3 regions of the Pseudomonas sp. B21-054 genome follow, and region 2 is predicted to be linked to each of the others. Evidence: predicted binding sites of a transcription regulator. Region 2 holds the regulator's gene; each other region holds the start of a gene.
The links. Region 2 encodes FliA, which starts transcription of late flagellar genes. Its sites were predicted from a motif close to CTAAAGTTTNNNNNNNNNNNGCCGNTAA; they were not measured.
Positions count from the first base shown of each region.

Region 1: the regulator FliA is predicted to act here: its motif matches at 4,913-4,940, upstream of LOY70_RS28905 (methyl-accepting chemotaxis protein).
Region 3: the regulator FliA is predicted to act here: its motif matches at 5,319-5,346, upstream of LOY70_RS15515 (methyl-accepting chemotaxis protein).

Region 1 is NZ_CP087204.1:6,608,774-6,619,179, reverse strand. Features, by position in the region: gene rep (DNA helicase Rep) at 1-346, opposite strand, end outside; gene LOY70_RS28920 (putative bifunctional diguanylate cyclase/phosphodiesterase) at 620-2,290, shown strand; gene LOY70_RS28915 (NorM family multidrug efflux MATE transporter) at 2,392-3,792, opposite strand; gene LOY70_RS28910 (LysR substrate-binding domain-containing protein) at 3,943-4,863, shown strand; gene LOY70_RS28905 (methyl-accepting chemotaxis protein) at 5,051-7,027, shown strand; gene LOY70_RS28900 (aldose 1-epimerase family protein) at 7,415-8,629, shown strand; gene LOY70_RS28895 (YifB family Mg chelatase-like AAA ATPase) at 8,636-10,129, opposite strand; gene LOY70_RS28890 (sensor histidine kinase) at 10,391-10,406, shown strand, end outside.
Region 2 is NZ_CP087204.1:1,866,040-1,876,445, reverse strand. Features, by position in the region: gene motD (flagellar motor protein MotD) at 1-770, opposite strand, end outside; gene LOY70_RS08325 (flagellar motor protein) at 786-1,526, opposite strand; gene LOY70_RS08320 (protein-glutamate methylesterase/protein-glutamine glutaminase) at 1,526-2,653, opposite strand; gene LOY70_RS08315 (chemotaxis protein CheA) at 2,702-4,978, opposite strand; gene LOY70_RS08310 (protein phosphatase CheZ) at 5,009-5,794, opposite strand; gene LOY70_RS08305 (chemotaxis response regulator CheY) at 5,813-6,184, opposite strand; gene fliA (RNA polymerase sigma factor FliA) at 6,351-7,094, opposite strand; gene fleN (flagellar synthesis regulator FleN) at 7,091-7,921, opposite strand; gene flhF (flagellar biosynthesis protein FlhF) at 8,038-9,387, opposite strand; gene flhA (flagellar biosynthesis protein FlhA) at 9,399-10,406, opposite strand, start outside.
Region 3 is NZ_CP087204.1:3,461,207-3,471,612, reverse strand. Features, by position in the region: gene LOY70_RS15530 (EAL domain-containing protein) at 1-2,458, opposite strand, end outside; gene LOY70_RS15525 (DUF2238 domain-containing protein) at 2,531-2,770, opposite strand; gene LOY70_RS15520 (DoxX family protein) at 2,801-3,316, opposite strand; gene LOY70_RS15515 (methyl-accepting chemotaxis protein) at 3,484-5,280, opposite strand; gene LOY70_RS15510 (TonB-dependent siderophore receptor) at 5,599-7,725, shown strand; gene LOY70_RS15505 (circularly permuted type 2 ATP-grasp protein) at 8,262-9,671, shown strand; gene LOY70_RS15500 (alpha-E domain-containing protein) at 9,675-10,406, shown strand, end outside.

The DNA.
Region 1 (10,406 bases), 2.1 Mb from region 2:
CCTTGACGTCGGTCTCGTCGAAAATCGAGAAGCCCGGCTTGTAGCCCAGCCGCGCATGTTCCTTGCGGATGATGTTCAGGCCCAGGTTGTGGAAGGTGCAGACCGTCAGGCCGCGACCTTCACCGGCGCGCAGCAGGCCGCCGACCCGCTCCTTCATTTCCCGGGCGGCTTTGTTGGTAAAGGTCATGGCGACGATGTACTGGGCGCGGATGCCGCAATTCTGGATCAGGTGCGCGATCTTGCGGGTGATCACGCTGGTCTTGCCGGAGCCTGCACCGGCGAGCACCAAAAGAGGGCCGCCGACATAGTTCACGGCTTCTTGCTGCCGGGGATTGAGTCGGGACATGACAGAGTCAGGGAGTCGTTTGCGAAATGGGCCGGCATTTTAACAGGCTCTGAGAATTGTGCTGCCCTGTCCGACTTGTGACCCATCACATCATTGTCATTTGCCGCTTTTGCTACTTTCACGCAGGATGTCGGGCGGACTGGCGTTTAACGTCGACTTCGCATGGAAAAAACCGCCGAAAGCAGGTGTTTGAGAACCGTTTCCATTGGTCATTGCTGATCGGCAGGTCATAATGCCCAGCGCCTACCACCTTGCAGAGTCTAGGGAGTCAGCTTGTCTACGCCTGTCGAACCCTTGCGTTTGCTATTACTGGCCGAAACGCCTGAGTGGTCAGTGATATTGCGCGAGTGCCTGGTGCCCATGGGGCCGTCGGTCGTGCTGATCAGTGCCCCAAACTGGGACTCGGTCAGCAGCCTGTTCGAAGACAACCGTAACGCGGTATTGCTGACCATTGCGGCGTTGCAGCCGGCGCCCGGCCGCTGCCGCTTGCCGACGGTCCTGCTGCTTGAGCATGAACCCGCGACTGCACCCGATGGCGTCAGTGACTGGCTGGTGCGCGATGTACTCGATAGAGCCACCCTGCGCCGTTGCCTGCGGCATGTGCGTGAGCGTGGCGTGCTGGAAAACACCCTGCAGCGCCTCGCCGAACAGGACCCGCTGACCGGCATCGCCAATCGCCAGGGTTTCCAGACTTTGCTGGCGGCGCGCCTGGCTGAAAACGAAGGTCGCGGCCTGGCACTCGGTCACCTCGACCTGGACAACTTCCGCCACGCCAACGATGCCCTGGGTCACCAGGCCGGTGACCGCTTGATCTTGCAAGTGGTGTCGCGGCTCAAGGGGGCACTCGAGGCCGGCGACCAACTGGCGCGGCTGGGCAGCGACGAATTCGCCTTGCTGATCGACACCCGCCGTGCCCCGCAGCGGGCCGAGTGGATGGCCGAGCGCATCACCGAAGCCATGGCTGAACCTTACTGGGTGGACGGCGAAAGCCTGCTGATCGGTTGCAGCCTGGGCATCGCTCACGCCCGCGCCCAGGCCGGCGCGGACCCCTTGATGTGGCACGCCCACATCGCCATGCAGCAGGCCAAGAGCACTCAAGGCTGCACTTTTCATATCTTCAATGAGCGCATCAACCGCAATGCCCGCAGCCTCGCCGACCTGGAAAGCGAACTGCGCCGGGCGCTGCGTCGCGACGAGTTGGAGCTGCATTATCAGCCTCGGCTGAACCTCGAGGACGGCAACATCGTCGGCCTCGAAGCCCTGGTGCGCTGGCGCCACGGCGAACGCGGGCTGCTGCCACCGAGTGAATTCGTGCCGCTGGCCGAGCAGAGTGGCCTGATCGTACCGCTGGGCTACTGGGTGATTTCCCGGGCCCTGCGCGACATGCAGGCCCTGCGTGAACGGGGGCTGGCGCCCTTGCACATGGCGGTCAACCTGTCGTTCCGGCAGTTCCAGGACAGCCAGTTGCTGCCGACCCTGAGCCGGCTGATTGCCGAACGGGGCGTCGAGGCCCAGTGGCTGGAATTCGAACTCACCGAAACCGCGGTCATGCGCCGCAGCGAACTGGTCAAGCAGACCATGGATGCCTTGGGCCGCCTGGGGGTGCGTTTCTCCCTGGACGACTTCGGCACCGGGTTCTCCTCGTTCGTGCACCTCAACAGCCTGCCCATCGCCCTGCTCAAGATCGACAAGAGCTTCGTCGGCGGCATGGAGCAACGGGAAGAAAACCGCAAATTGGTGCATGCCATGATCAACCTCGCTCACAACCTCAACCTGGAGGTGGTGGCCGAAGGTGTGGAAACCCAGGAGCAACTGGACCTGCTGCGCGGTTTTGGTTGCGATCAGGTGCAGGGCTTCTTGATCAGCAAACCGTTGCCACTGCCTGAATTGGTTGAATACCTGACGTTTGATGGCAACCAATCGACGCAGGAAGTCGTGGTCTGACACCAAACCTTGTGGGAGCGAGCTTGCGATGACGGCGTGTCAGCCACCCCAACTGTAATGGATACACCGCTATCGCGAGCAAGCTCGCTCCCACAGGGGCCTCACTCGGCTTGAATGCTCTCGAAACGCCGCAGCCCAGGCTCACTGCGAATCATCCGTTTCATTTTCCATTCAAACGCCGCCGTCAGGCTCACCGCCGCGCAGGCCAGCCCCAGGGCCAAGCCCCACCAGACGCCGGTCGACCCCCAGTTGAAGTGGAAGGCCATCCACCATGCCGCCGGTGCACCGATCAGCCAATAGCACCCCAGGCCGACCAGGAAGGTGGTCTTGGCATCCTTGAGCCCGCGAATGCAACCCATCGCGATGGTTTGCGCGCCATCGAAGAGTTCGAACCACGCGGCCACGGCCAACAGGCTTACGGCCAAGTCGATCACCGGACGGAAGGCCGGGTCGTTGTGGTCCAGGAACAAGCCGATCAGTTGGTTGGGCAACAACCAGAAGACCATGGCGAACGCCAGCATCACCGCCGCACCAAAACCAATACCGACCCGCCCGGCCAGCCGCGCCATCAGCAGTTGCCCGGCGCCGTAGTGCTGGCCGATGCGCATGGTGATTGCATACGACATCCCCGCTGGAACCATGAACGCCACCGAGACGATTTGCAGGGCGATCTGGTGTGCCGCCAGTGGCGTGCTGCCCATGGTGCCTATGCACAGCGCGGCGAACGCGAACAGCCCGACCTCCACCGCGTAGGTGCCGCCAATCGGCAGGCCCAGGCGCCACAGTTCCTTGAGGTATTGGCGATTCGGCCGCGACAACCCTTCAAGCAGCGGATAGGCCCGGTAGGCCGGATGCCGATGAATATGCCAGGCCAGTGCCAGGGCCATGCAGTTGGCGACGATGGCGGTGACCAGGCCAATACCCATCAAGCCGAGTTTCGGCAGGCCGAACAGGCCGGTGATGAGTGCGTAGTTGAGCAGAAAGTTGGCCACGGTGCCGCCGAGGCTGATCACCATCACTGGCGTGGCCCGGCCGATGGCGCTGGTGAAGCCGCGCAGGGCCATGAAGCTCAAATAGCCGGGCAGGGCGAACGGCAGCGCCAGGAGGAACTGGCCGGCGGACAGCACGTTGGTTTCGGTCTGGCCAAACAGCAGCAGCACAGGCTTGAGGTTCCACAACAGCAGCCCGGCCATCAACGCCATCAGCCACGCCAGCCACAATCCGGCCTGGGTCAGTCGAGTGGCCCCTTCGACGTCGCCGGCGCCCTGACGGATCGCCACCAGCGTGCCTACCGCTGCGATCACGCCGATGCAGAAAATCGACACGAACGAATAGGTGGCCGCCCCGAGCCCGCCGCCGGCCAGGGCTTCGGGGCTCAGGCGCGCCATCATCACGGTGTCAGTGAGCACCATCAGCATGTGTGCCAACTGCGAGGCAATCAACGGCCCCGCCAGCCGCAGGATGGCCCAGAGTTCGGTACGCACCGGATGCCGCATGATCATCACACTCCATGTCCAGACTAGGCAGTAAAGCGATGATTCTCGGCGCTTGTGGCCGTTTGCACAAAAGGATAAAAAAGATCGCTGGCATGATTAAAACTCATACTAAAGAACTTTCTGGTAGGGTTCGTCAAAGGCTATAGGAGCTTGCCAATGTCTCGTCGTCTCCCTCCTCTTTATGCGTTGCGAGCCTTTGAAGCGGCGGCGCGATACAGCTCGTTTACCCGGGCCGCTGAAGAACTGTCGATTACGCAAAGTGCGGTCAGCCGGCATATTCGTACGCTGGAAGAGCACTTTGCCTGTCGGTTGTTTCAGCGCAGTGGCCGCAATCTGCAGTTGACCGAAGCGGCGCGGTTGCTGCTGCCGGGCGTGCGTGAAGGATTCATGGCCCTGGAGCGGGCCTGTCATACCTTGCATGGTGAGGACGATATCCTGCGCATGAAAGCGCCCTCGACCCTGACCATGCGCTGGCTGCTGGCGCGACTGAGTCGGTTCCGGCATCTGCAACCCGGCAACGAGGTGCAACTGACCAGCGCCTGGATGGACATCGATGCAGTCGACTTCAACACCGAACCCTTCGATTGCGCTGTGCTGCTGGGCAACGGGCATTTTCCCGCGGACTGGGAGGCCAGTTTGTTGTTTCCCGAGGAACTGATCCCGGTGGGCGCGCCGAACCTGTTGAACGATCAGCCCTGGGATGTGGCGCGGTTGGCCAGCGCCGAACTGCTGCACCCCACGCCGGATCGCCGGGACTGGCGCAACTGGTTGCAACGCATGGGGTTGTCGGACAAGGTCTCGCTCAAGGGCGGGCAGGTGTTCGATACACTGGAGCTGGGCATGATCGCGGCGGCGCGGGGTTACGGCGTCTCCATGGGTGACCTGCTGATGGTGGCCGAGGATGTCGCCCAGGGGCGCTTGAGCTTGCCGTGGCCGACCGCCGTAGCCAGTGGTGAGCACTATTACCTCGTCTGGCCGAAAACCCGGCCCGGCGGTGAACGTCTGCGCCGGCTCAGTGATTTTCTCCAAGGAGAAGTGAAGGCCATGCAATTACCCGCCGTGGAACGTCTAGGCTGAAACGTTGCAGTGTCCGTGCTAGCCACTTGGCAGTATTCCTTCCAAACCGCTCAAGTATTCGCCATCGCTGCCGAATCCGTGAACATGGAACCCTCGTTCAGAAAGGGCTAAACACACCTTATCCTTGAATAAAATGCCGAGCGTGCGACGTGATCAGGATGATCCGGTCTCTCGGCCAGGAGTCGTCATGTCTCAACCCCGTGCCCGAATCGCCTCACAGCTAGGCCTTGCCCTTGCCGTGATACTGGCGGTCGTGATCTCCGGCAGTACCGTCTTTGCCTTGCGTTCGCTGGATTCCGCCAACCTCTCGACCCGTGAAGAACACCTGGCCAGCGAAGCGCGCCTGATGGCCGACCAGCTCAATACGTTCCACAGCACCTTGCGCGAGAGCACTCAGCGATTGGCAGGTTTGTTCGAAAAGCGCTTCAGCGCGGGCCTGAGCGTGCATCCGGACCAGCCGGTAACCGTGGCGGGTGTACAGACCCCTGGCTTGAGCCTGGGTGGCGAAGTGTTGAACAACAATTTCAAGGAAGTCGATGACTTCAAGGCGATGACCGCCGGGGTTGCCACGCTATTCGTGCGCAGCGGCGATGATTTCATTCGTGTCAGTACCTCAGTCAGTAAACAGGACGGTACGCGGGCCATCGGTACCGTGCTCGACCGTACCGGGCCAGCCTACGGCCCGGTGATCAGCGGGCAGAGCTACATCGGTCGGGCCCTGCTTTTCGGGCGTTTCTACATGTCGCAGTACACGCCCGTACGCGACAGCAGCGGCAAGATCATTGCCGTGTTGTACGTGGGATTCGATTACACCGACGCGCAGAACGCGCAGTTCGAGAACCTCAAGCGCTTCCGCATCGGCCAGACCGGTTCGCTGGCCTTGCTGGACGAACAAAACAAATGGCTGGTGCCGCCGGCGGGCGTGCAAGCGCTGGACCAGGCGGTCACGACCATCAATGGCTTGGTCAAGACGCCGGGTAAGGGTGCGTTCTGGAGTGACACCGCCGAAGATTTCTACAGTGTTGCCGTGCCGTTCGAGGGCGGGCCGTGGGCGGTGGTGGCGAGCATGCCGAAAACCGAAATTCGCGCCGTGACCTGGAGCGTCGGTACGCAACTGGCCATTGGCAGCCTGTTGGCCATGTTGCTGGCGGTTGGCGCGGCCATGTGGCTGCTGCGCAGCAAGCTGGCACCGTTGGGTGACCTGGTGCGTCAGGCCGAAGCGTTGGGCGCCGGCGACCTGAGCGTGCGCCTGAACGTGTCGAGCCACGATGAGATCGGCCAACTGGCCCGCGCCTTCAACCAGATGAGCCAAGCCCTGTCGACCATGGTCGAGCACATCCGCAAAGCCTCGCAAGAGGTCAACAGCCGGGCGCAGGCCCTGTCCGGGTTGTCCAACGGCGCATACGAAGGGATGGAGCAGCAGTCCGGGGAAATCACCAGCATGGCGGGTGCGGTGGAAGAGTTCAGCGCTACCTCGCTGGATATCGCCGATAACATGGGCAACACCCAGCGCCTGGCTCAGGAGAACGCCCAGCAAACTCAGATCGGTCGTACCTCGATGGGTGAAGCGTCGTCGTCCCTGGAGCAAATTTCCAGCGCGTTGAACAGCACCGCTACGGTCATCAACACCTTGGGCCAGCGTTCCCAGGAAATCGGCGGTATCGTCGGGGTCATCACCTCGATCGCCGAACAGACCAACCTGCTGGCCTTGAACGCCGCCATCGAAGCCGCGCGTGCAGGGGAGCAGGGTCGTGGTTTCGCCGTGGTGGCTGACGAAGTTCGCAGCTTGGCGTCCCGTACCCGTCAGGCCACTGACGAAATTTCCGGCATGATCAGCAGCATCCAGCAGGAAACCGGCAACGCCATCAGCACGATGGAGCAAGGCAAAGTGTTGATGCAGGAAGGCTTGTCGCGCAACGCCAATGTGGCCTCGGCCTTGGAGCGTATCGACGAACAGAGCCGCTCCGCCGGCCAGCAATTCGCGGCAATCACCACCGCCACCCAAGAGCAAAGCAGCACCGCGACCTTGCTCAGCAGCAACCTGCAAAGCATCGCCATGGCCAACAGTGAACAGCGCCAGGTGGTCTCGAACCTGGCGGTCACCGCCAAGGAACTGGAAAAATTGGCCCAGGACCTGCGCCAAGAGGTTGATCGGTTCCGCTGAGGCACTGCACACAGTTTGGCGGTGAACATCAAGCTCGCAACTACCGGATAACCCTGTGGGAGCGAGCTTGCCCGCGAAGGCGATCTCACCGCCAACATCATCGAAACTGATCCGGCGCTTTCGCGAGCACGCCCGCTCCCACAGTTTTTGCTCACGGATGTTCGCGCATTTGGCGGGCACTCCAAATCCCTGTGGGAGCGAGCTTGCTCGCGAAGGCGCCGGCATAGCCACTTCTTTACCCGCTGACCCACCGCTTTCGCGAGCACGCTCTCGCAAAGTCCCTGCCTAGGATTCTTCCTTCTTTTACGGAATTTGCTGTTTTTAGGCTTGCTGAAACGTTTCTTCAAGTCTATAAAAACCGCACAACTCCAATAAAAGGCCGTGTCCATGACTTCGCTCAAACTCCTCGTTGCCCTTAGCGCCCTGGGCGCTGCTTCCCATGCCATGGCTTGGGATTATGTCCTGCTCGATACCGATAAAGCGGCGCAGCCCTGGCAAATCACCAGCCAGCAGCTCGGCGTGAAAACCGATAAGCCCTTTTCCGTGACGATGCGCACCCTGCACGGTGGCCGGCAAGAGGGTGTCAGTGTCGTCGATATCGACAACGGCACCCTGAAGCTTTCGGTCGTCCCGACCCGTGGCATGAATGTGCTGCAGGCGTCGGTCGGGAATGTGCGCATGGGTTGGGATTCGCCGGTCAAGGAAGTGGTCAATCCGGCTTTCATCGAACTCAATGGTCGCGGTGGGTTGGGCTGGCTTGAAGGTTTCAATGAGTTGGTGACCCGCTGTGGTTACGAATGGGTCGGCCATCCCGGCATGGACAACGGTGAACTGCTGACCCTGCATGGTCGTGCGGCCAACATACCGGCCAACAAGGTCACCGTGCACATCGATGAAAAGCCTCCATACGCCATCACCCTGCGGGGCGAGTTGAAGGAGCAGGCCTTCAAGAAGGTCGACTTCTCGGTGCAGACTGAACTGGTTACCGAGCCGGGTAGCGTGACGTTCGCCCTCAGCGACACGTTGACCAACAACGGCGACTATCCGAAGGAATACCAGGCGCTCTATCACAGCAACTTCAGCACGCCATTCCTGGAGCAGGGCGCGCGTTTCGTGGCGCCGGTCAAGCAGGTCTCGCCGTTCAACGACAAGGCCAAGGGCGATTTGCCGGATTGGCAAACTTACCGGGCCCCCACCAAGGATTACGACGAAACCGTTTATAACGTCGTGCCCTACGCTGACGCCAAGGGCGACACGCTCACCGTCCTGCACAACAAGGCCGGTAGCCTCGGCGTGTCGGTGGGCTTCAACACCGGCACGCTTCCGGTGTTCTCCCTGTGGAAAAACACCGATACGCAAGGCCAGGGCTACGTGACCGGGTTGGAACCCGGCACCAGTTTTTCCTATAACCGCCGGTATCAGCGGCCACTGGGCCTGGTGCCCACGATCGGACCGAAAGAGCACAAGCAATTCCAGATTCACTACAGCCTGTTGGCGGACAAAGGCGCTGTGGATAAAGCGCTCAAGCGCATCGACGCCATCCAGAACGGTCAAAAAACCGAGGTACGGGAAACGCCGCTGGTTGACCTGAGCAAGCCATGACGCAGTTCAAGACGTGGCGGGCCGATACTGCAGCGCTTCGGCCAGGTGGTCCCGACTGATTCGATCTGTGCGCTCAAGGTCCGCCAGCGTACGGGCAACCTTGAGCAGGCGGTGGGCGGCTCGCAGTGACAAGGTGAGCCGTTCGCAAGCGGTTTCCAGCCACGTTTCATCGGTTGTGGATAACTTGCAATGCCGACGCAAACCCGGCAGGTCCAGGAAAGCGTTGGCACAACCCTGGCGTTTTTGCTGGCGTTCCCGGGCTGCGGCCACCTGCTCGGCAACGGTGGCCGTGTCATCGCCGGGTTCGCTTCGGGGATTCAACGCCGTGGCCTCCCGGGCGACGGTCAGGTGCAGGTCGATGCGGTCCAGCAGGGGACCGGAGAGTTTATTGCGGTAGCGCTGCACCATGTCCGGCGTACACGAGCAACGGCCGCTGGGCTCGCCAAGATATCCACAGGGACAGGGATTCATCGCCGCCACCAATTGGAAGCGTGCCGGAAAGCGTACACGGTCACGGGCACGAGAAACCACAATGTGGCCCGACTCCAGCGGCTCCCTCAGGACCTCCAGTACCTTGCGGTCGAACTCCGGCAGTTCATCCAGAAACAGCACGCCGTGGTGGGCGAGGGTGATTTCCCCAGGTTGCGGTTTTGATCCGCCACCCACCAGCGCCGGGCCGGAGGCCGAGTGGTGTGGCTGGCGAAAGGGACGTTGCGGCCAGTGGCTCAACGGTACACAACTGGCGACTGACTGAATGGCCGCCACTTCCAGCGCCTCACTTTCCGCCAACGGCGGCAACAGCCCCGGCAAACGGCTCGCCAGCAATGTCTTGCCGGTGCCCGGTGGCCCGCTGAACAACAGGTTATGCGCCCCCGCGGCGGCGATCAGGAGTGCACGCTTGGCCCCGGCCTGGCCCTGTACTTCACTCAGGTCGGGGTAGGGCTTGCTGGCGCAAAGCAGCCCATTGGAAACATAAGCGTCGATCGGAGTATGCCCATTCAAATGAGCCACGGCTTCGAGCAGATGATTCACGGCAATCACCTTCAGTCCCGACGCCAGGCAGGCTTCCTCGGCATTTGCCCAGGGCACCACCAGTGTGCGCCCGGCCTTGCGCGCCGCCAGCGCTGCGGGCAATACCCCGCGTACCGGTCGCACGGCACCGGATAGCGCCAACTCGCCGAGGCACTCCACATCGTCCAGGGTCAAGGTGGGCACCTGCACGCTGGCGGCCAGGATTCCCAAGGCGATGGCCAGGTCAAACCGCCCGCCATCCTTCGGCAGATCCGCCGGCGCCAGGTTCAAGGTGATGCGCCTGGCCGGGAAATTCAGTCCCGAATTGATGATCGCGCTGCGTACCCGATCCTTGCTTTCCTTCACTGCCGCCTCCGGCAAGCCAACCATCGTCAGCGACGGCAAGCCATTGGCCAGATGGACCTCAACAGTAACGGCAGGAGCCTCCACCCCCACCTGGGCGCGGCTATGGATAATGGCAAGCGACATGAATCGTTCCTTGAGTGAATAGGGAGCCGCGTCCTGCGGCTCTTGAAGGTTAGTCGTGGGGGCATGCAGTGGCGTGGTAATTGATGGGGAAATTTTCGCAGAATGTTGCGGGGTGACGCTCGTTTGCACCCTGATCCATTGCACGCGCTTGGCCGCTTGCGTCCATTTGCTCGCTCAAAAATGACCGAGCCAGGCCTCTGCTAGACTGCGATTTGCCCCATCGGCACTTGGCGGCATCAATGGCGCAGGGAGGAAGTGGCCATGAACGATCTGCTGG
Region 2 (10,406 bases):
GTGCCGGTAGCAGTCAGGCTGCGGCGAACATCGAGGTTTCTCGACACCACCAACACCACGCGACGGTTGCGCGCACGCCCCTCGGCCGTGGCGTTATTGGCCACCGGCTGGAACTCGCCATAGCCCACCGACGCCAGGCGACCCGGGTTCACCCCCTGCATCGCCAGCATCCGCACGATGCTCGCCGAACGGGCCGAGGACAGCTCCCAGTTGGTCGGATACTGCGCGGTGCGGATGGGTTGGTCGTCAGTGAAGCCTTCGACATGGATCGGGTTGTCGAACGGCTTCAGGATCGCCGCCACCTTATCGATGATGTTGAACGCCATGTCGCTGGGCATGGCATCGCCGCTGCCGAACAACAGGCTGGAGTTGAGTTCGATCTCGACCCACAACTCATTGCCGCGCACCGTCATCTGGTTGGAGCTGATCAGGTCGCCGAACGCCGCACTGATGTCGTCGGCGATGCTTTTCAGCGGATCGCTACCGCCCGCGATACCGGCATCAACCTGCTCGGCATCCCTGACCAACGGCTTGGCTGGCGTCGTGGTCTTGGGCCGTTCATCGCCGATAGGGATGGGCTTGAGGGCGCGGTCGGAGTCGGTAAACACACCGATCAGCGCCTCGGAAATCACCTTGTATTTACCTTCGTTGACCGACGAGATCGAATACATGACCACGAAGAAGGCGAACAACAGAGTGATGAAGTCGGCGTAGGAAACGAGCCAGCGTTCATGGTTGACGTGTTCTTCACGATGCCTGCGACGTGCCATGTTCCATATCCTCCATCAGTCCATGAAGCCCTGGAGCTTCAACTCAATGGAACGCGGGTTTTCCCCTTCGGCGATCGACAGGATCCCTTCCAGCAGCATTTCGCGATAACGCGACTGACGCAAGGCGATAGACTTGAGCTTGGCGGCGATCGGCAGCAGCACCAGGTTGGCACTGGCCACGCCATAGATCGTCGCGACGAAGGCCACGGCGATACCGCTGCCCAACTGCGACGGATCGGCCAGGTTGCCCATCACATGGATCAGGCCCATCACCGCACCGATGATGCCGATGGTTGGCGCGTAGCCACCCATGCTTTCGAAGACTTTGGCCGCTTCGATGTCGCGGCTTTCCTGGGTGTAGAAATCCACTTCCAGGATGCTGCGGATGGCTTCTGGCTCGGCACCGTCCACCAGCAATTGCAGGCCCTTGCGCGAGTAGCTATCGGGTTCGGCATCGGCCACCCCTTCCAGCCCCAGCAAGCCTTCCTTGCGCGCGGTCAGGCTCCAGTTCACCACCCGATCGATACCGCCGGCCAAGTCCACGCGAGGCGGGAACAGAATCCAGATCAGCACTTGCATGGCGCGCTTGAACGCACTCATGGGCGACTGCAACAACGCGGCGCCGATGGTGCCACCCAGCACGATCAATGCCGCGGGACCGTTGGCCAATGCCCCCAGATGACCGCCTTCCAGATAATTACCGCCAATGATGGCGACGAACGCCATGACGATGCCGATCAGGCTGAGCACATCCATTACAGGCACGCCTCGACCAGGTGTCTACCAATGTCGTCCAAGCCGTACACCGCGTCGGCGAGGTCCGCTTTCACGATGGCCATCGGCATGCCGTAGATCACGCAGCTGGCTTCGTCCTGAGCCCAGATTGCACTGCCGCCCTGCTTGAGCAGCCGCGCGCCTTCGCGACCGTCAGCGCCCATGCCGGTGAGCACCACCGCCAGAACTTTGTCACCATAGGACTTGGCTGCGGAGCCGAAGGTAATGTCCACGCAAGGCTTGTAGTTCAAACGCTCGTCGCCCGGCAGGATTTTCACCGCGCCGCGACCATCGATCATCATTTGCTTGCCGCCCGGCGCCAGCAAGGCCAAGCCCGGACGCAGGATGTCGCCATCCTCGGCTTCCTTGACGCTGATGTTGCACAGCTTGTCCAGACGCTCGGCGAAGGCCTTGGTGAAGGCGGCGGGCATGTGCTGGATCAACACGATGGGAGCCGGGAAGTTGGCCGGCAACTGTGTGAGGACCCGTTGCAGCGCCACCGGGCCACCGGTAGACGTACCAATGGCGACCAGCTTGTAGGCTTTGCGCTTGGGAGCCGGCGAAGATGTGCTGGTGGACACTGGACGAGCGGGTGCCGGGGCCGGAGCACTGCGCACCGGGGCCGGATTGAAACCGCCCGACGCAGCCGGGGCTGGCGCAGGGCTGGGCGCAGGAGCCGGCGCAGGCGCGCTGTAGGCACCGACACGCCGGTTGCTGCGGGAAATGCTGTGGACCTTCTCGCACAGCAACTGCCGAACCTTGTCGGGGTTGCGCGAAATGTCCTCGAAATTCTTCGGCAGGAAATCCACCGCCCCGGCGTCCAGCGCATCGAGGGTCACCCGGGCGCCTTCATGGGTCAGGGACGAGAACATCAATACGGGGGTCGGACAGCGCTGCATGATATGCCGCACGGCCGTGATGCCATCCATCATCGGCATCTCGTAGTCCATGGTGATCACATCTGGCTTGAGCGCCAGCGCCTGATCGATTGCCTCTTTGCCGTTGGTCGCCGTACCGACGACTTGAATACTCGTGTCCGCCGAAAGAATTTCCGAGACGCGGCGGCGAAAAAACCCCGAATCGTCCACCACCAGGACTTTAACTACCATAAACACTCCGTTAGACGAGGCGCGGCCCTGGGCCACGCCCCTCCAGAATCAAATACGCCGAGCGGCGTAACGCTTGAGCATGCTTGGCACATCGAGAATCAACGCGATGCGGCCGTCGCCGGTGATGGTGGCGCCGGACATGCCCGGGGTGCCCTGGAGCATCTTGCCCAACGGCTTGATGACCACTTCTTCCTGGCCCACCAACTGGTCGACGACGAAGCCGATCCGCTGGGTGCCCACCGAAAGGATCACCACGTGGCCTTCGCCCTGCTCCACATGAGCCGCGGAGCTGACCAGCCAGCGCTTGAGGTAGAACAGCGGCAGTGCCTTGTCCCGTACGATCACCACTTCCTGGCCGTCCACCACGTTGGTGCGCGACAGGTCGAGGTGGAAGATCTCGTTGACGTTGACCAGTGGGAAAGCGAACGCCTGGTTGCCCAGCATCACCATCAGGGTCGGCATGATCGCCAGGGTCAGCGGGACCTTGATGACGATCTTCGAGCCCTGGCCCTTGGTCGAGTAAATGTTGATCGAACCGTTGAGTTGGGAAATCTTGGTTTTCACCACGTCCATGCCCACGCCACGGCCCGACACGTCGGAAATCTCGGTCTTGGTCGAGAAGCCCGGCGCGAAGATCAGGTTGTAGCACTCGGTGTCGCTCAGGCGGTCGGCGGCATCCTTGTCCATCACACCGCGTTTCACCGCGATGGAACGCAGTACGTTCGGGTCCATGCCTTTGCCGTCGTCGGAGATCGACAGCAGGATGTGGTCGCCTTCCTGCTCGGCGGCCAGTATCACCTTGCCGCTACGCACCTTGCCCGACGCTTCGCGTTCTTCCGGCGACTCGATGCCGTGGTCGACCGCGTTGCGCACCAAGTGGACCAGCGGGTCGGCCAGGGCCTCGACAAGGTTCTTGTCCAGGTCGGTTTCTTCGCCCACCAGTTCCAGGTTGATTTCTTTCTTGAGCTGGCGAGCCAGGTCACGAACCAGGCGCGGGAAGCGCCCGAAGACTTTCTTGATCGGCTGCATCCGGGTCTTCATGACCGCCGTCTGCAGATCGGCCGTGACCACGTCGAGGTTCGACACAGCCTTGGACATCGCTTCGTCCTGGCTGTTGAGGCCCAGGCGCACCAGACGGTTACGCACCAGCACCAGTTCGCCGACCATGTTCATGATCTCGTCCAGGCGCGCAGTGTCGACCCGAACGGTGGTCTCGGCTTCGCTGGCGGGTTTTTCCGCGGGTGGAGCCGCCGGAGCCCGGGCGGCTGCAGGGGCAGCGGCCGGAGCAGGCTTGGACGTTTCGGTCTTGGGTGTCTCGGCCTTGGGCTCAGGAGCCTTGGCAGCGGGTTTGGGCGCAGCAGCCTTGGCCGTCGGCGCGGCAGCCGCGCCAGCAGGCGCTGCGGCAGCCGTACCGACTTCAGTGAACTTGCCTTTGCCATGCAGTTCGTCGAGCAGCGATTCGAATTCGTGGTCGCTGATCAGGTCACTGCCAGCCGCGGCGGCGGTAGGCTTGGCCGGTTTCGGCGCGGAAGCAATCGCCGAATCCAGCGCGTCAACGGCAAACGTGCCCTTGCCGTGCAACTGATCGAGCAAGGCTTCGAATTCGTCGTCGGTGATGTCGGAGTTGTCGCCCGCCGCTTTCGGGGCGGCCGGGGCCGCCGCTGGGACGGCTGCATCGGGAGCGAACTGGCCTTTGCCATGGAGCTGGTCGAGCAACGACTCGAACTCGTCGTCGGTGATTTCATCACTGGCGGCAGCAGTCACATTGGCGGGCGCAGCAGGGGCTACCGACGCTGTCGGGGCCTCGGCCTGGGCCTTGACGGCGTTCAGCGAGTCCAGCAACTGTTCAAATTCGTTATCGGTGATGTCGCCCGATTCCTCGGCGACCGGTTCTTCAACGGCGGCCTCGACAGCCGGAGCGGGTTCGTCCGCCGATTGCGGCTCCGCCAGGCGTGCCAGCGCAGCGAGCAACTCAGGCGTGGCCGCGGTGATCGGCGAGCGCTCACGCACTTCGCTGAACATGCTATTGACCGCATCCAGCGCTTCAAGCACCACGTCCATCAGTTCCGAATCAACGCGGCGTTCACCCTTGCGCAGGATGTCAAACACGTTCTCGGCAATGTGGCAGCACTCCACCAGCTCATTGAGCTGGAGGAAGCCGGCGCCTCCTTTTACAGTGTGGAAACCGCGAAAAATTGCATTGAGCAAGTCCGCATCATCCGGTCGGCTTTCCAGCTCGACCAGTTGTTCAGACAGTTGCTCTAGAATCTCGCCGGCCTCAACCAGGAAATCCTGAAGGATCTCTTCATCGGCGCCGAAGCTCATTAATGGCTGCTCCTAAAACAGGGCTAAAACTCAGAATCCAAGGCTGGACAGCAAATCGTCCACATCGTCCTGACCGGACATAACGTCTTCTCTTTTATCGGCATGAATCTGCGGACCTTCACCCTGAGAGAGATGTTTTTGTGGATCTTTTTCAGCAAGGATCGCTTCACGGTCGTGTTCGATGCCTGCAAAGCGGTCGACCTGGCTGGCCATCAACACCAGTTTGAGCAGATTACTTTCGACTTCGGTGACCAATTGGGTCACGCGCTTGATCACCTGACCGGTCAGGTCTTGATAGTCCTGAGCCAGCAGAATGTCGTTGAGATTGCTTGCCACCGCGCGGCTATCGGCGCTGCTACGCGTCAGGAAACCGTCGACCCGCCGGGCCAGGTCCCGAAACTCCTCAGCGCCGACTTCGCGCCGCATGAACCGACCCCAGTCGGTGCTCAAGGCCTGGGCTTCCTCGCTCAGGCCATTGACCAGCGGCGTTGCGCTTTCCACCAGGTCCATGGTGCGGTTCGCTGCGGCCTCGGTCAGCTTGACCACATAACCCAGACGCTCGGTGGCGTCGGTGATCTGCGAGACTTCCTCGGCCTGGGGCATGTTCGGGTCGATCTGGAAATTGACAATGGCGCTGTGCAATTCACGCGTGAGCTTGCCCACTTCCTGATACAGACCCCGGTCACGGGTCTGGTTGAGCTCATGGATCATTTGAACCGCATCGCCAAAACGACCTTTTTCAAGGCTGTCGACCAGTTCGCGGGCATGTTTTTTCAGGGTCGATTCAAAATCGCCCATTGAAGATTCGTTATCCATAGCTCCCCCGTGGCGCGGTTAACCGATGCGTTCGAAGATTTTCTCGATCTTCTCTTTCAACGCCTGGGCCGTGAAGGGTTTGACCACATAGCCGTTTACACCGGCCTGAGCCGCTTCGATGATCTGCTCGCGCTTGGCTTCGGCAGTCACCATCAGCACGGGAAGGTGCTTGAGTTTTTCGTCGGCGCGCACATGGCGCAGCAAGTCGATACCGGTCATGCCGGGCATGTTCCAGTCAGTCACCAGAAAGTCGATGCTCCCGCTGTTGAGGACCGGAATGGCAGTGGTGCCATCGTCGGCCTCGACCGTGTTGGTGAACCCAAGGTCACGCAACAGGTTTTTTATGATCCGCCGCATCGTTGAGAAGTCATCAACGATGAGGATTTTCATGTTCTTGTCCAATTCGACCTCCAAGCAGTCTTAAACGCGTCCAGCACCTGAACGCGCCATTTCAATCAATCCGGCACAACACTCGACAACGGTCTGGAGCCCCGCGAATGGAGACTGGCGCAGTGCTTGCCAGACCAACCTCGTTCGCAGTGTCCCCACACTGCAGTCAGCGCGCTCGCCACTCCCCCAAACGCCCCCGCAAACGGGCCGCGCACTGGCTGTGTAACTGGCTGACCCGCGATTCGCTGACCCCCAGGACCTCACCGATTTCCTTGAGATTCAGCTCTTCGTCGTAGTACAACGCCAAGACCAGTCGCTCACGCTCCGGCAAATTGGCAATCGCATCCGCCAGCGCGCTCTGGAAACGCTCATCTTCCAGGTCACGCGACGGCTCCATGTGAGCACTCGCATTGTCCTCGTGCAGCCCTTCGTGTTCGCCGTCCTGCAACAGGTCGTCGAAACTGAACAGGCGGCTGCCCAAGGTATCGTTCAAAATCCCGTAATAATCATCGAGACTCAACTGGAGTTCGGCCGCAACCTCGTGATCTTTAGCGTCACGCCCGGTTTTAGCTTCAATAGCGCGAATCGCGTCACTGACCATACGGGTATTACGGTGCACCGAACGCGGTGCCCAATCGCCCTTGCGGACTTCATCGAGCATCGCCCCACGGATGCGAATACCGGCATACGTCTCGAAACTGGCGCCCTTGCTCGCATCGTATTTATTCGATACTTCGAGCAGGCCGATCATGCCCGCCTGGATCAAGTCCTCGACCTGGACACTGGCCGGCAACCGCGCCAACAAGTGATAGGCGATACGCTTGACCAGTGGCGCATAACGCTCAATCAGTTCGTATTGGGCGTCCCGTGCCGATTTTTTGTAGAGATGGTTGTAACCGCTGGCAGTCATAGCACGGGCCCTGCTGTTTGTTGCACAAGACGCTCGACGAAAAATTCCAGATGCCCGCGAGGGTTGGCCGGCAGTGGCCAGGTGTCGACCTTCTGGGCGATCGCCTTGAACGCCAGCGCGCATTTGGAACGGGGAAAAGCTTCATAAACGGCACGTTGCTTCTGGACGGCCTTGCGTACGCTTTCGTCGTACGGCACGGCGCCGACGTATTGTAGGGCGACGTCCAGGAAGCGATCGGTGACCTTGGTCAACTTGGCGAACAGGTTGCGCCCTTCCTGCGGGCTCTGGGCCATGTTGGCCAGGACGCGGAAGCGGTTCATGCCGTAGTCACGGTTCAATAACTTGATCAGGGCGTAGGCGTCGGTGATGGACGTCGGTTCGTCGCAGACCACCAGCAGTACTTCCTGGGCGGCGCGGACGAAACTGACGACCGAGTCACCGATACCGGCTGCGGTGTCGATCACCAGCACATCGAGGTTGTCACCGATGTCGCTGAAGGCCTGGATCAGGCCCGCGTGCTGGGCCGGGGTCAGATGAACCATGCTCTGGGTGCCAGAGGCCGCCGGCACGATGCGAATACCGCCTGGCCCCTGCAGCAGCACGTCGCGCAGTTCGCAGCGACCTTCGATGACGTCCGCCAGCGTGCGCTTGGGGGTGAGCCCCAGCAGCACATCGACGTTCGCCAGGCCCAGGTCGGCGTCCAGCAGCATGACCCGTCGGCCAAGCTCTGCCAGAGCCAGGGACAAGTTCACTGACACGTTAGTCTTCCCGACGCCACCTTTGCCGCCGGTCACCGCGATCACCTGTACGGGATGCATGCTGCCCATGTTCGTTCTTTACCTTGTCTTACTTAGACGGAGGCCACATTACTGGCTGCGCGTTCCCATTCGGAACAATGCATGGCAGACCATCGATGTAGGTACAAAAAATATTCATGATTACCTCAGCCGACCTGTTTGGTCGGGCTGTGGTAGATGTCAGCGAACATGTCAGCCATGGCTTCCTCGCTGGGTTCTTCCTGCATTTGCACACTCACGGCACGACTGACCAGTTGATGACGGCGCGGCAGATGCAAATCATCCGGGATCCGCGGTCCGTCGGTCAGATAGGCCACCGGTAGTTCATGACCGATCGCCAGGCTCAACACCTCGCCCAGGCTTGCCGTTTCGTCCAGCTTAGTCAGGATGCAGCCGGCTAGCCCGCAGCGTTTGTAGCTGTGGTACGCGGCGGTTAGAACCTGCTTTTGGCTGGTGGTTGCCAACACGAGATAATTTTTTGACCGAATGCCGCGCCCGGCCAGGCTTTCGAGCTGCATGCGCAGGGCCGGATCGCTGGCTTGCAGGCCGGCGGTATCGATCAGCACGACGCGTTTGCGCAGCAGTGGTTCCAGTGCCTGGGCCAGGGACTGGCCCGGATCCACATGGGTCACCGACACATTGAGGATCCGGCCCAAGGTCTTGAGTTGTTCCTGAGCGCCGATGCGGAAACTGTCCATGCTCACCAGGGCAATGCTCTGGGCACCGTACTTGAGTACATAACGGGCGGCGAGCTTGGCCAGGGTGGTGGTCTTGCCCATGCCGGCAGGGCCGACCATCGCAATCACTCCACCCTCTTCCAGCGGTTCGACTTCCGGTGTAGCAATCATCCGCGCCAGGTGCGCCAGCAACATGCGCCAGGCCTGGCGAGGTTCTTCGATACCGTTGATCAGCGCCAGCAGGTCCCGGGACAACGGGCCGGACAGGCCAATGCGTTGCAGGCGACGCCACAGGTTGGCCTGGGCTGGACGGCTGCCTTGCAGCTGGTTCCAGGCCAGGGAGCCAAGCTGGACTTCCATCAGTTCACGCAGGCTGTTGAGTTCAAAGCGCATCGAGTCCAAGGCACGCGGGTCGATACCCGCGCCTGGCGCGGCCGGAGCCGGTGCCGGACGACGTGGCTCGACCTGGGCCTGCTCGATCAGCGGCTCGGCGGCGGTCAACGGCAGGCCGGCCGTCAGCGGCTGACCGGCGAACAATTGACGATTGGTGCCCGCGCTGGCCTGGCCTTCGCTGCTGCGCAGGCTCAATTCGGCCTGGGCGCTGGCGATACGCGATTGGGTCTTGCGCAGCTCATCCTCGAGTTCCATGTTTGGAACGCGCGGGGCCAGCGCCGACAATTTGTAATCCAGGGCCGCCGTCAGCTCGACACCGCCAGCGATCCGGCGATTGCCAATAATGGCGGCTTCAGCGCCCAGCTCGTCACGAACCAGCTTCATGGCCTGACGCATATCGGCGGCGAAAAAACGCTTCACTTGCATAAACCACTACCTCAGCCGTTGGGCCCTACTGTCGCAACGATGGTCACTTGCTTGTTGTCCGGTATTTCCTGGTACGCCAGCACATGCAACCCCGGGACCGCGAGGCGACCGAATCGCGAGAGCATCGCGCGAATCGGGCCGGCCACCAGCAGGATCACCGGTTGGCCTTGCATCTCCTGCCGCTGGGCTGCATCGATCAGCGAACGCTGCAGCTTCTCAGCCATGCTTGGCTCCAGCAGAACACCCTCTTCCGAGCCTTGTCCTGCCTTCTGAAGACTATTGAGCAATATCTGTTCCAACCTTGGCTCCAGAGTGATCACAGGCAGCTCAGACTCAGTGCCTACAATGCTTTGGACGATTGCGCGGGATACGCCGACCCGAACCGCAGCCACCAGGGCGGCGGTATCTTGACTCTTGGACGCGTTGTTGGCGATGGCCTCGGCAATGCTGCGAATGTCGCGAACAGGCACCTGTTCGGCCAACAGCGCCTGCAACACCTTGAGCAATTGTGACAACGACACCACGCCCGGCACCAGCTCTTCCGCCAGCTTTGGCGAGCCTTTGGCCAGTACTTGCAGGAGTTGCTGGACTTCTTCGTGGCCGATCAGCTCGCTGGAGTGCTTGTACAGAATCTGGTTCAAGTGGGTCGCCACGACGGTGCTGGCGTCCACCACGGTGTAGCCGAGGGACTGAGCCTGGGCCCGCTGGCTGATTTCGATCCACACCGCTTCCAGGCCAAAAGCCGGATCCTTGGCGGTGATGCCGTTGAGCGAGCCGTAGACCTGCCCCGGGTTGATCGCCAGCTCGCGATCCGGGTAGATCTCGGCTTCGGCCAAGATCACGCCCATCAGCGTCAAGCGGTAGGCGCTCGGCGCCAGGTCGAGGTTGTCGCGGATATGCACGGTGGGCATCAGGAAGCCCAAGTCCTGGGACAATTTCTTGCGCACGCCCTTGATCCGCGCCAGCAATTGACCGCCCTGGTTGCGGTCGACCAATGGAATCAGGCGGTAACCGACTTC
Region 3 (10,406 bases), 1.6 Mb from region 2:
GGGCGTTCTCGATGCCTTCGGCGGTGACCATGAGCCCGACGCTGCGGCTCAGCCGGATCATCGCCAGGACGCCTTCCTGGTCATGCTCCAAGCCCAGTTGGGCCAAGATATTGCGGTCGAAACGGATCCCGTCGAACGGCTGGTTCAATACCTCGCGAAGGGAGGCAATACTGGTGCCGAACTTGTCGATGTTGATCCGCACGCCGAGACCTTTCAGGGCATGAAGGGTACTGGCAACGCTCTTATGGTCGGCCAACAGAACCCCTTCGGCCACTTCCAGGGTCAGCCGATGAGGCTCCAAACCGCTTGCCTCAAGGGCCGTTTGCACTTGGTTGAACAGAAAACTACTGCTGAACCACTTGGGCGAAACCGCGATGGACACGCTGACGGCAGTCGGCCAGGTCGCCGCTTCTTCACAGACGTTGATCAACATCCAGTCCCCCAGCCCTTCCAACTGGCCCGACGCTTCGGCGACCGGGATGAAGTCGGACCCACCCAGTTCGCCTTTCTCGGGATGATGCCAAAAGGTCTGGGCTTCAAAACCATGCAGTTGTTCGGCGCTGACGTTGAAACGTGGCAAGTAACGCAATTCCAATTGATCCTCATGCATCGCCTGGCGCAATTGTTGTTCGTATCGTCGACGGTCGCGGGCCACATTGCCCATGGCCTCCACATACACGCGCCAGGTGTTGCGGCCCCCCGCCTTGGCCGCATACAAGGCGATGTCGGCGTGGCGCAACAGTTCATCGGCGTGTTCGACCCCAGGTTGCGCCCAGGCAACGCCGATGCTGACGCCCAGGTACAGCGTATTGCCGTCCAGGTGCATGGGGCGCTGCATGCAATCGATCAAGCGCTCACAGAGTTGATCGAGGTCGTGCGCATCGCCAGGGTCGGGCATGACGATGACAAACTCGTCGCCGCCCAGACGGGCCACCAGGTCGGTGCCACGCACGTTTTGCTGAAGAATATGCGCCACTTCCCTGAGCACCTTGTCCCCCACGGCATGACCCAGGGAGTCGTTGACCGGCTTGAAGCGGTCCATGTCCAGGTTCAATACCGCCAGCGATGTGCCGCCAGATCGATCCAGATGCTCGCGCAAGCAATCGAACAAGCGGTTTCGGTTGGCCAACCCGGTCAGTGGGTCGTGCAGGGAAAGATGTTTGATCTGGGCCAGCGCCCGCAGCTCGTCGGTGATATCGGTAGCGGTGCCGCGAAACCCCAAGGTGCCGGCCTCGATGGCTCGTACCGACAGCTTGCAGGTGCGTATGCGTTGGTTACGCGCGGTGTATTCGCATAACAGCGGAGCGGATGAGGCGCTATCGGCCCCACCGAGCAACCATTGGGCAATCGAAATCGACCCGCCGTGAGGGTGCAGCAGTCGGTGAAGGGGTTTGCCCAGCCACTCCGTAGGGCTGAACCCGGTCACTTGTTCGAAACGGTCGGACAGGTAGGTCAGCGTTCCGGTGGAATCGATTTCCCACAGCCAGTCGGACGACACTTCGGCAATGTCTCGGAAACGTTCTTCACTGCGTTCCAACGCCCTGCGGTGAGCCAGAAGACTGGTGTATTGGCCTTCCTGGGCACGGAGCATCGCCAGCGCATGGCGCAACACCGCCAGTGCCAGGATCCCGAGGAAGAGCAGCGCCAGGACCAACAGGGGCAGCAATACCTTGCGCAGGTCCTGGCCGGGGGTTGGCGGCCTCCAGGCCAGCGCTTCCTGGGCCTGATCGTCAAGCGCCAGCTCGGCCATCCCGACCTGGGCCGTGGTGCTGGAAACATGGGCATCCGGCAGGGCAAAGTCCCGCGCCAGGTTTTGCAGGGTTGTGTCATCGAGCACTTTCACGAACAACAGCAGACTGGGAGGACCCGGAATCTCAGGCACGCTGGTGTCCGTGCCGGTCGTGATGGCGGAAGCAGCGACGAACGCCGGCATGCCCTCGTGGTGCAGCAGCTCCACGACGACTTCATCACGCTTCTCTGGCGTGCTGGCTTTCTTGCCCAGCGCTCGCAGGTTGCCGGCCAGCCAGGTGTCGGCATCGACCTCGCTCATCTGGCCATCGATCACCGAATAGACGGTTTTACCTGTCGGGGATATGACAAACACGGCCTGGTAACCGTAAAGGCTGAAAACGCTACTGCCGACATTTTCCTGCTCGTAGGCCCAGTCTTTATCGACCACCACATGAAGGTGCCGGTAGGCGTCGCTCCACTTGGAATAGTCGCTCAGGTCCCGCGCGATACCGGTGCGGATACCGTCAATGGCCCGCTGGGCAAAAAACAGGCTCTGTTCACGAGCGCGCTGGTCCTGGGCCCCGGTGATGTTGAGCAACACCGCGATAGCCAGGGCGGACATGACAAACAGCAGGAACATGATGGCTGGGAACGTGCGACGGGTGAAACTGCGGGTTGGCGAGCCCGGAGGGAAAACGGAGGAGTTGTGGCCAGCATCTTCAGTCATAAATAAGTCGTCAGCTAAAAAGCGATATCACCCGCACATCCTCTATATCGGCTGTCAGGCTGATTAACTTAGTCATGTTCGATAATGGTGCGCGGGGTAGTGACGATCAACAGCACCGAAAAAGCGGCAAGCGCCGCCAAGGCCATGTCTTTTTGCGAGTCCCACGGGGTCCTGCTGCGCGCCAACAAAGGCCTTGGCGGTGTCTACGGCCAGGTAGGCACCGCCCAGCCATTGGATGATTTCGTAGATGGCCGATGACGACAGGATCAGGTTCCAGGTCAGAAAATACCCGCTGAACCCTTTGGCCGGCACGATCCGCAGCAGCGCTTTGGCTCATAAGATCTAGGCTTTTGGTACGCAGGATCCTGGTTTCGCAAATAATGCATCCACGCTCAACTTCCCCGGCCCCTGCAACAGCAACGGCATCAACGCCACCAGATAAATCAACGGCAGCTTGAAGTTGCCATGGCCCTTATTGGTAATCGCATAGCCTTGGGCCAGTTCGCTCAAGGTTGACCAATCCGCCGGCCAGTGCACGGCGGCGGTGGCGACCAGGGTGACGACGATCAGCACGAGCGCCGAAACGCGTGTGCCCAGGCCGATCAGCAGGGCGATGGCGCAGATCAGCTCTGCCCACATCGACAGTTCCCAGTTCCAGCTGGCCGGCACGTGGTTGAAGGGGAAGGGGAAGGCGGACTGGATCTCGGCGAACCAGTTTTCGCCCTGCCATTTTTCCAGGCCGGATTCAAAAAACTCCCAGGCCAGGAACAGCCGCAGGCCTAGTGGCGCGAGCCACGCTCCGGCACGGTCGAGATTGAGGGGCAGCGCTTTCAGGGCGTTCGAGGGGAGGGTAGGCATGATGAGTCTCCTTGGCTGTCGAAACCCAGCCGCGATACCGGCCGGGAGCACAGGAGTCTTTCAAGCAGGTGTAAGCGAGGTGTGTCTGGAATACCGGCACGTGAAAGTCTGTGTAAGCGTGCCGGTGGCAGATACATTGCCATACAACGTTCAGACCGGCTGGAGCATCACTCGGCCAACAACACCGCCGCGTCGAACCCCACCCGCAGGTTGCCCCAATGGCGGCCGCCGAAGAAGAACGGTACGTCGATCTCGGTCATGATCTCCCCGGTATCGCGCAGGTAGGTCTGGAGCAGGAAGCGCTGGACATTGCCGGCTGCGCGCAGGCCGATCGGGTCGGCGAAGATGCGTTTGTTGCGGCACACCGGCAGGTCGACGGCTTGATCACCGGTGGGTGGCTTGGAGACCCAACTGTTGTTCACCGGGCAATAGCCCTTGCTGTCGACAATGAACGAAACCTTGCCCCCCGGCGTACTGCGGGTGAGCTTGTCGCATTCTTCCTGGCACGCCTGGGCAAAGCGTTCGGTGTAGCTGGTCATGTACTGCTTGGGATCGGTGCCGGGGACCAGTTGGTAACTCTGGTCGAACAGGTTCAGGCCTTCCCTTTGCAGCGCCTCCAGGCGTACCTGGAGAACGTCGCGGCACTGGCTGGCGCGGGTGATGGCGGCATCCAGCTTACCGTGGCCGAGCACGAACCGACCCAACAGAGCCTGGACCTTTTCGGCAACGCCGGACAGGTCCCGGGTGGCCGTCGCCGAATGCTGCATGCGCTGGTCGATCAACTGGCTGTCGGCGTGGATCTGGGTGACCCGCTCGTTGATGCCCGTGTTGCTGTCGGCGAACTGCTGGATATGGGTGGCGATGTCCGCCAGCTTGCCATTGGTGGATTCGAAATCGCCGATCATGCTTTCGAAATGGCCGGAGGCGCGTTCCACCACTTTCTGGGTTTCCCGGGCGCTGTGGCTGATCTGGGTGGTCTGTTCGTGGGTCGAACCGACTTCCTCTAGCATGGCGTCGATGTTGCGCGAAATGTCGTCGGTGGCCCGGCTGACGTTCTGGGCCAGGGTCCGCACTTCATCGGCCACCACCGCGAAACCCCGGCCGCTTTCGCCGGCCCGGGCGGCTTCGATGGCAGCGTTGAGTGCCAGCAGGTTGGTTTGGGCAGAGATCTGCTGGATCAATCCGACGATGGACTTGATGCTGGAGGAGCGTTGGTTCAAGGCCCCTACGAGCGTGGCGAACTCATTGAGGCTGTTGGAGATTTCGCTGATATTGCCGGTCACTTCCAGCAGCTCGGCATAGGAGTCGCGGGCCATGCTCAGGTTCTGGGCGGTGGTGCTGGAAATGCCTTGGGTCTGGCGCGAAACTTCTTCGATGCGGCCTACGGCGGTGTTGCTCTGGTCCATCACTTCCTTGGCGAAGCGCGCCTGGTGGGTGGCGCTGTCGCTGGAATCGCTGATGTTCTTCAGCGAGCGGGCCGACTCCACGGCGATGTGCACGGTCAATGCCTGGACATTACTGATGATCTCCCGCTGTTTGGCCAGGAAGCGGTTGCAGGTGCCGGCTAGTACACGAATTTCGTCGTGGGTCACCAGGGGAAGGTCTTTGGACAAGTCGCCTTCACCGTTGGCGATCTCTTCCAGGGCCTTGGTCATGGCGGTGACGGGGCGCACGATGAGGTGGCGGAAATACCAGACCATGAAACTGATCATGCCCAGCGTCAGGAGCGTGCCAAAGAGCAGGGCGTGGGTAAGGCTGTCGAGCCGGCCTTCGATCTGGCCCAGCAACCCTGCATCCAGTTGTGCGTTGCGCAACTGCAAGACAATGTCTGCGCGTGCACTGAGGGCGACCCAGTACAACAGCCCGCTGACCACGACCAACAGGAAAAGGCTCGACAGCTTTTTGGTGAGCGTATCGAAAAATTGCATTTCGATAGACTCGTACAAGGCCTTTAACGTCTGCATGCCGCTGCTCCTGGGCAAAAAATTGGCTCAATGGAATACATTCGACCGCTGGCGCCAAAGCTTTAGCGCGCTGAGGCGATTTGATATCACTTGCGTGATGTTAGCTGGGTTTGGTGTACCGGGATCCTGTGTGAGCGAGCTTGCTCGCGAAGGCTTAGTGTCAGGTTAATCCGGTATCACTGACACACCGCTTTCGCAAGCAAGCCCGCTCCCACAAAGGTTTGGGGTGATCATCAATTGATACAAAAGATTTACTGGGAATTATTCTCAAAGTATATTCGCTCTCATTAACGTCCCCCTCCCTATGAGTGCCGCGTCTTGAATCGTTCCACCCCCCTCGCTAATCGCAACGTCTTCATCAAGTGTGTATTGCCGACATTGTCCTGCTGCTTCATCGCAAGCCCCGTGTGGGCCCAGGACACACTTGAACTGCCGGCTACGGACATCCAGGGCAGTCGCATCATTCAGGACGAGGGCTACACGGCGTCGCAAGCCAGCACGGCGAGCAAAAGCGACGTACCGATCAAGGAAGAAGCGCAATCGATCAATGTCGTGACCCAGCAGACCCTGGACGATTACCAGGTGCGCTCGCTGGCCGACGCGATGAAGTTCGTCAGCGGTGTGAGCCAGGGCAATACCCTGGGGGGCTCGCGGGACTCGCTGGTCAAGCGCGGCTTTGGCACCAACGACGACGGCTCGATCCTGCGCGATGGCGTGCGTTCGAACCTGGGCCATAACTTCAGCGCCACCACCGAACGGGTCGAAGTGCTCAAGGGGCCGGCCTCGATGCTGTACGGCGCTCTGGAACCCGGCGGCCTGGTCAACGTCATCAGCAAGAAACCCGAGTACATCCAAAGCACCACGTTGAGCGGTTCAGCCTACAGCGAAGGCGGCGGCACCATGGGCCTGGATACCACCGGGCCGCTGGGCGATACCGGCCTGGCTTATCGGCTGATTGCCGAGCGTGGGCATGAAGATTACTGGCGCAACTACGGGGTCAACGAGAGCACGCTGGTGGCGCCGTCCTTGGCTTGGACCGGCGAGCGCGCCTCGTTGAACCTGAGCTATGAGTACAACGAATACTCCAATCCGTTTGATCGCGGTACGGTGTTCCGCAATGGGCATCCGGCGGACATCGACTACGACAAGCGCCTCGACGAGCCGTGGGCCAAGAGCGTGGGGATTCGCGAAACGGCCACGGCGCGGTTTGAGTATGCGCTGAGTGACGCCTGGAAGACCCGGGTGACTTATGGGTGGAACAATGACCGCTACAGTCTTTCGATTGCGCAGCCCAACTCATTGACGGGTAACACACTGCGCCGGGCGGCCAACGGTGCTCATTACGATGATGAAACCCGTTATGCCAGCTGGGATTTCATGGGTAAGCAGGAGCTGTTCGGCCAGCGGCATGATCTGTTGATCGGTGTCGATAACCAGGTCTCCGACCAATATCGCGGGAAAACTTATCGCAATGCGGTTCGCGGTAGTTTCGATATCACTTCACCGGTTTATGGCAACCTTCCGGAGCCCAGCGTGGTTAGCGCTGCCCAAAGCGATCTGCGCAATGAACTCATCTCCAGCTCCATCTACCTGAAGGATAACTGGCACCTCGACGACCGCTGGATCCTGGTCTTCGGTGGTCGCTACCAGCATTACGATCAGTACAGCGATCAGGGACTGGGCAGCAGTTACAAGCTCAACCGTGATGACAACGGTGACGCCTTCGTGCCGTTCCTCGGTCTGGTCTACAAAGCCACCGAGACCCTGTCGCTGTATGGTAATTACAGCCGTTCGTTCAAGCCGAACGATACTGTGGATGATGCCGGCAAAACCTTTGATCCGGAGGAGGGCCGCAGCTATGAGGTCGGCGCCAAGTACGACCCGCTGCCAGGCTTGAACATCAACCTCGCGCTGTTCGACATCGTGAAGAAAAACGTCGTGACGTCCTCCACCGTCAATGGCGTGACACTGGCTGAGGCAGCTGGCAAGGCCGGCTCCCAAGGCCTGGAACTCGACATCACCGGTCGCCTGGCTGAGCGCTGGGACTTGATCGGCACCTACGCCTATACCCATACAGAAGTACTTGATGATCCTACGGACGAAGGGCATCGCCTGGCCGATGCGCCGAAGCACACCGCCAGCCTGTACCTGACTCACCATCTGAACGTGCCTGCCGAATTCGGTGCCTGGCACGCCGGAGCCGGTGCCCGTTACGTCGGCGAGCGCGCCGCCAACAAGGCCAACGATTTCTGGCTCAGCAGCTACACCGTCGCCGACGCCTTCCTGCGCTGGGAGTCGCCGGTACTTGGCCACAAGACCTCGCTGCAACTGAACGTAGATAACCTGTTCGACAAGCAGTACTACCCGTCGTCCACCGGCAGCCAGCTGCAAGTCAACGTTGGCGAGCCGCGTACTGCCCGCTTGAGTGCCAGTGTCACGTTCTGAGGACATCTCAATGATGCTGGCTTGGACCGATGAGCTTGATCCAAGCGTTGTCCAGAAGATGGCTTCCCGCAGACATCAGGCTCATGCACCAAGCAGTGAGTAAAAATTTCCCCCTTTCAGGGCGTTGAATCCCTGTCACCTGCCTTTTTGCACCTATTCGACCCGTTCCAGGGTTCGCTGGAGAAGGCTGAAATAAACGTTTCAGCCTTCTTGCGGTGTTTTGTCGTATAAATGAAAACAAATTTCGCTTTTAAACAACTTCGCGATGGTTTTTCTAGCGCAGTCTTGAGGCATCGCGCTTAGGCACAGCCTTTGCTACACCTCAACAACGAAACCCACCGAACCGCTGGATTCAGTAGGAGTGACCACGCAGATTTAATCAGGGGGCGCACGTCATCCAGACGCAAAGGCCAGATCAGAGACCACTGCTATCGAGGTGCACGGAGAAACAGGGTTCATTAAAACAAAGCAAGGCCAGACCATTGGAATGACGAAGTAATAAGAAATGCCGTGTAGAACGCGGCTGGGAGTTGGCTATGCCCCACGCTTTTTTTAATGAAATGTATGACGCTCAGGGTGGCTGCCGCCCGCATTATCAAGCCTTCGCACGCTGGCTGGCGGACACGCCACTTGAACTGCTTGAACAACGCCGCCGCGAAGCCGACCTGCTGTTCCACCGAGCCGGTATCACCTTTACCCTCTACGGGGACGAGCAGGGGACCGAACGGTTGATCCCCTTCGACATCATTCCTCGCAGCATCAAGGCCAGTGAATGGCAGATGGTCGAGCGAGGCTGCATCCAGCGGGTCCAGGCCCTGAACATGTTCCTGGCCGACATCTATCACGGGCAACACATCCTCAAGGAAGGAATCATTCCCGCCGAACAAGTGCTCGCCAACGAGGGTTATCAGATCGCGATGCAGGGCCTGAACCTGCACCGGGGCATTTACGCCCACATCGCCGGTGTCGACCTGGTTCGCGACGGTGATGGCAGTTACTACGTGCTGGAGGACAACCTGCGTACGCCCAGCGGCGTGAGCTACATGCTCGAAGACCGCAAGATGATGATGCGTCTGTTCCCCGAACTCTTCGCCGCCCAGCGCGTGGCCCCCATCGACCACTATCCGAATCTGCTGCTCGACACCCTGAAAAGCTCAAGCCCCCTGGATAATCCGACCGCCGTGGTCCTGACTCCGGGCCGCTTCAACAGTGCCTATTTCGAACACGCATTCCTGGCCCGTGAAATGGGCGTGGAGCTGGTGGAAGGCGCCGACCTGTTCGTGCGTGACGACCATGTGTATATGCGCACGACCGCCGGCCCCAGGCAGGTGGATGTGATTTATCGCCGTCTCGACGATGCCTACCTCGACCCGCTGTCGTTCAACCCCGACTCCATGCTGGGTGTTCCAGGACTGATCGCCGTCTACCGTGCAGGCAATGTGGTGCTGGCGAACGCGGTCGGCACGGGCGTGGCCGATGACAAGTCGATTTACCCCTACGTCGACGAGATGATCCGCTTCTACCTCACCGAAGAACCGATCCTGAAGAACGTGCCCACCTGGCAGTGCCGTAAACCTCAGGAATTGTCCCACGTACTGGCCAACCTGCCTGATCTGGTGGTCAAGGAAACCCAGGGCTCCGGCGGCTACGGCATGTTGGTCGGGCCCGCCGCCAGCGCGGCGGAGATCGAAGACTTCCGCGCCCGCCTCAAGGCTCGCCCCGAAGCCTATATCGCCCAGCCGACCCTGAGCCTGTCCACCTGTCCGACCTTTGTCGAAAGCGGCATCGCCCCGCGCCACATCGACCTGCGCCCGTTTGTGCTCTCGGGCAAGGAAACCCGCCTGGTGCCTGGCGGCCTGACTCGCGTGGCACTTCGCGAAGGCTCGCTGGTGGTCAATTCGTCCCAGGGCGGCGGCACTAAAGACACTTGGGTAGTGGAGGACTAAGACATGCTTTCAAGAACTGCTTCTGACCTCTATTGGATGTCCCGCTACCTGGAGCGCGCCGAGAACCTGGCGCGCATGCTCGAAGTCAGTTACTCGCTGTCGCTGATGCCCCAGGCCGGGCGTAGCGACGGTCATGCCGAGTTGGCGATGTCGCTGCTGGCGGCCGGTACGCTGGACGATTACAACGCGCGCTATGACGCGCTGAACACCGAACGCATGCTGCATTTCTTCGCCCTGGATGAAACCAATCCCGGGAGCATCTACAGCTGCCTGCGGGCGGCGCGCACCAATGCCCATGCCGTGCGTGGACGCATTACTGCGGACATGTGGGAAAATATCAACGCCACCTGGCTGGAAATGCGCAACATCGCCAGCAACGGCCTGGGCCGTTATGGCATCAGCCACTTTTGCGAATGGGTCAAGGAGCGTTCGCACCTGTTTCGCGGGGCGACGTCGGGCACCATCATGCGCAACGATGCCTATTGTTTCATTCGCCTCGGGACCTTTATCGAGCGGGCGGACAACACCTTGCGCCTGTTGGACGCACGCTACGAAATGTTCGGCGAGGAGTCGGAGGAAGTCAGCGACAATTCGGCGCGTGGCTATTACCAGTGGAGCGCCTTGCTGCGGGCACTGTCGTCGTTCGAGGCGTTCAACGAGATCTACCGCAACGCGCCCAATGCCGAACAGGTCTCGGAGATGTTGCTGCTGCGGGCCGACGTCCCGCGTTCGCTG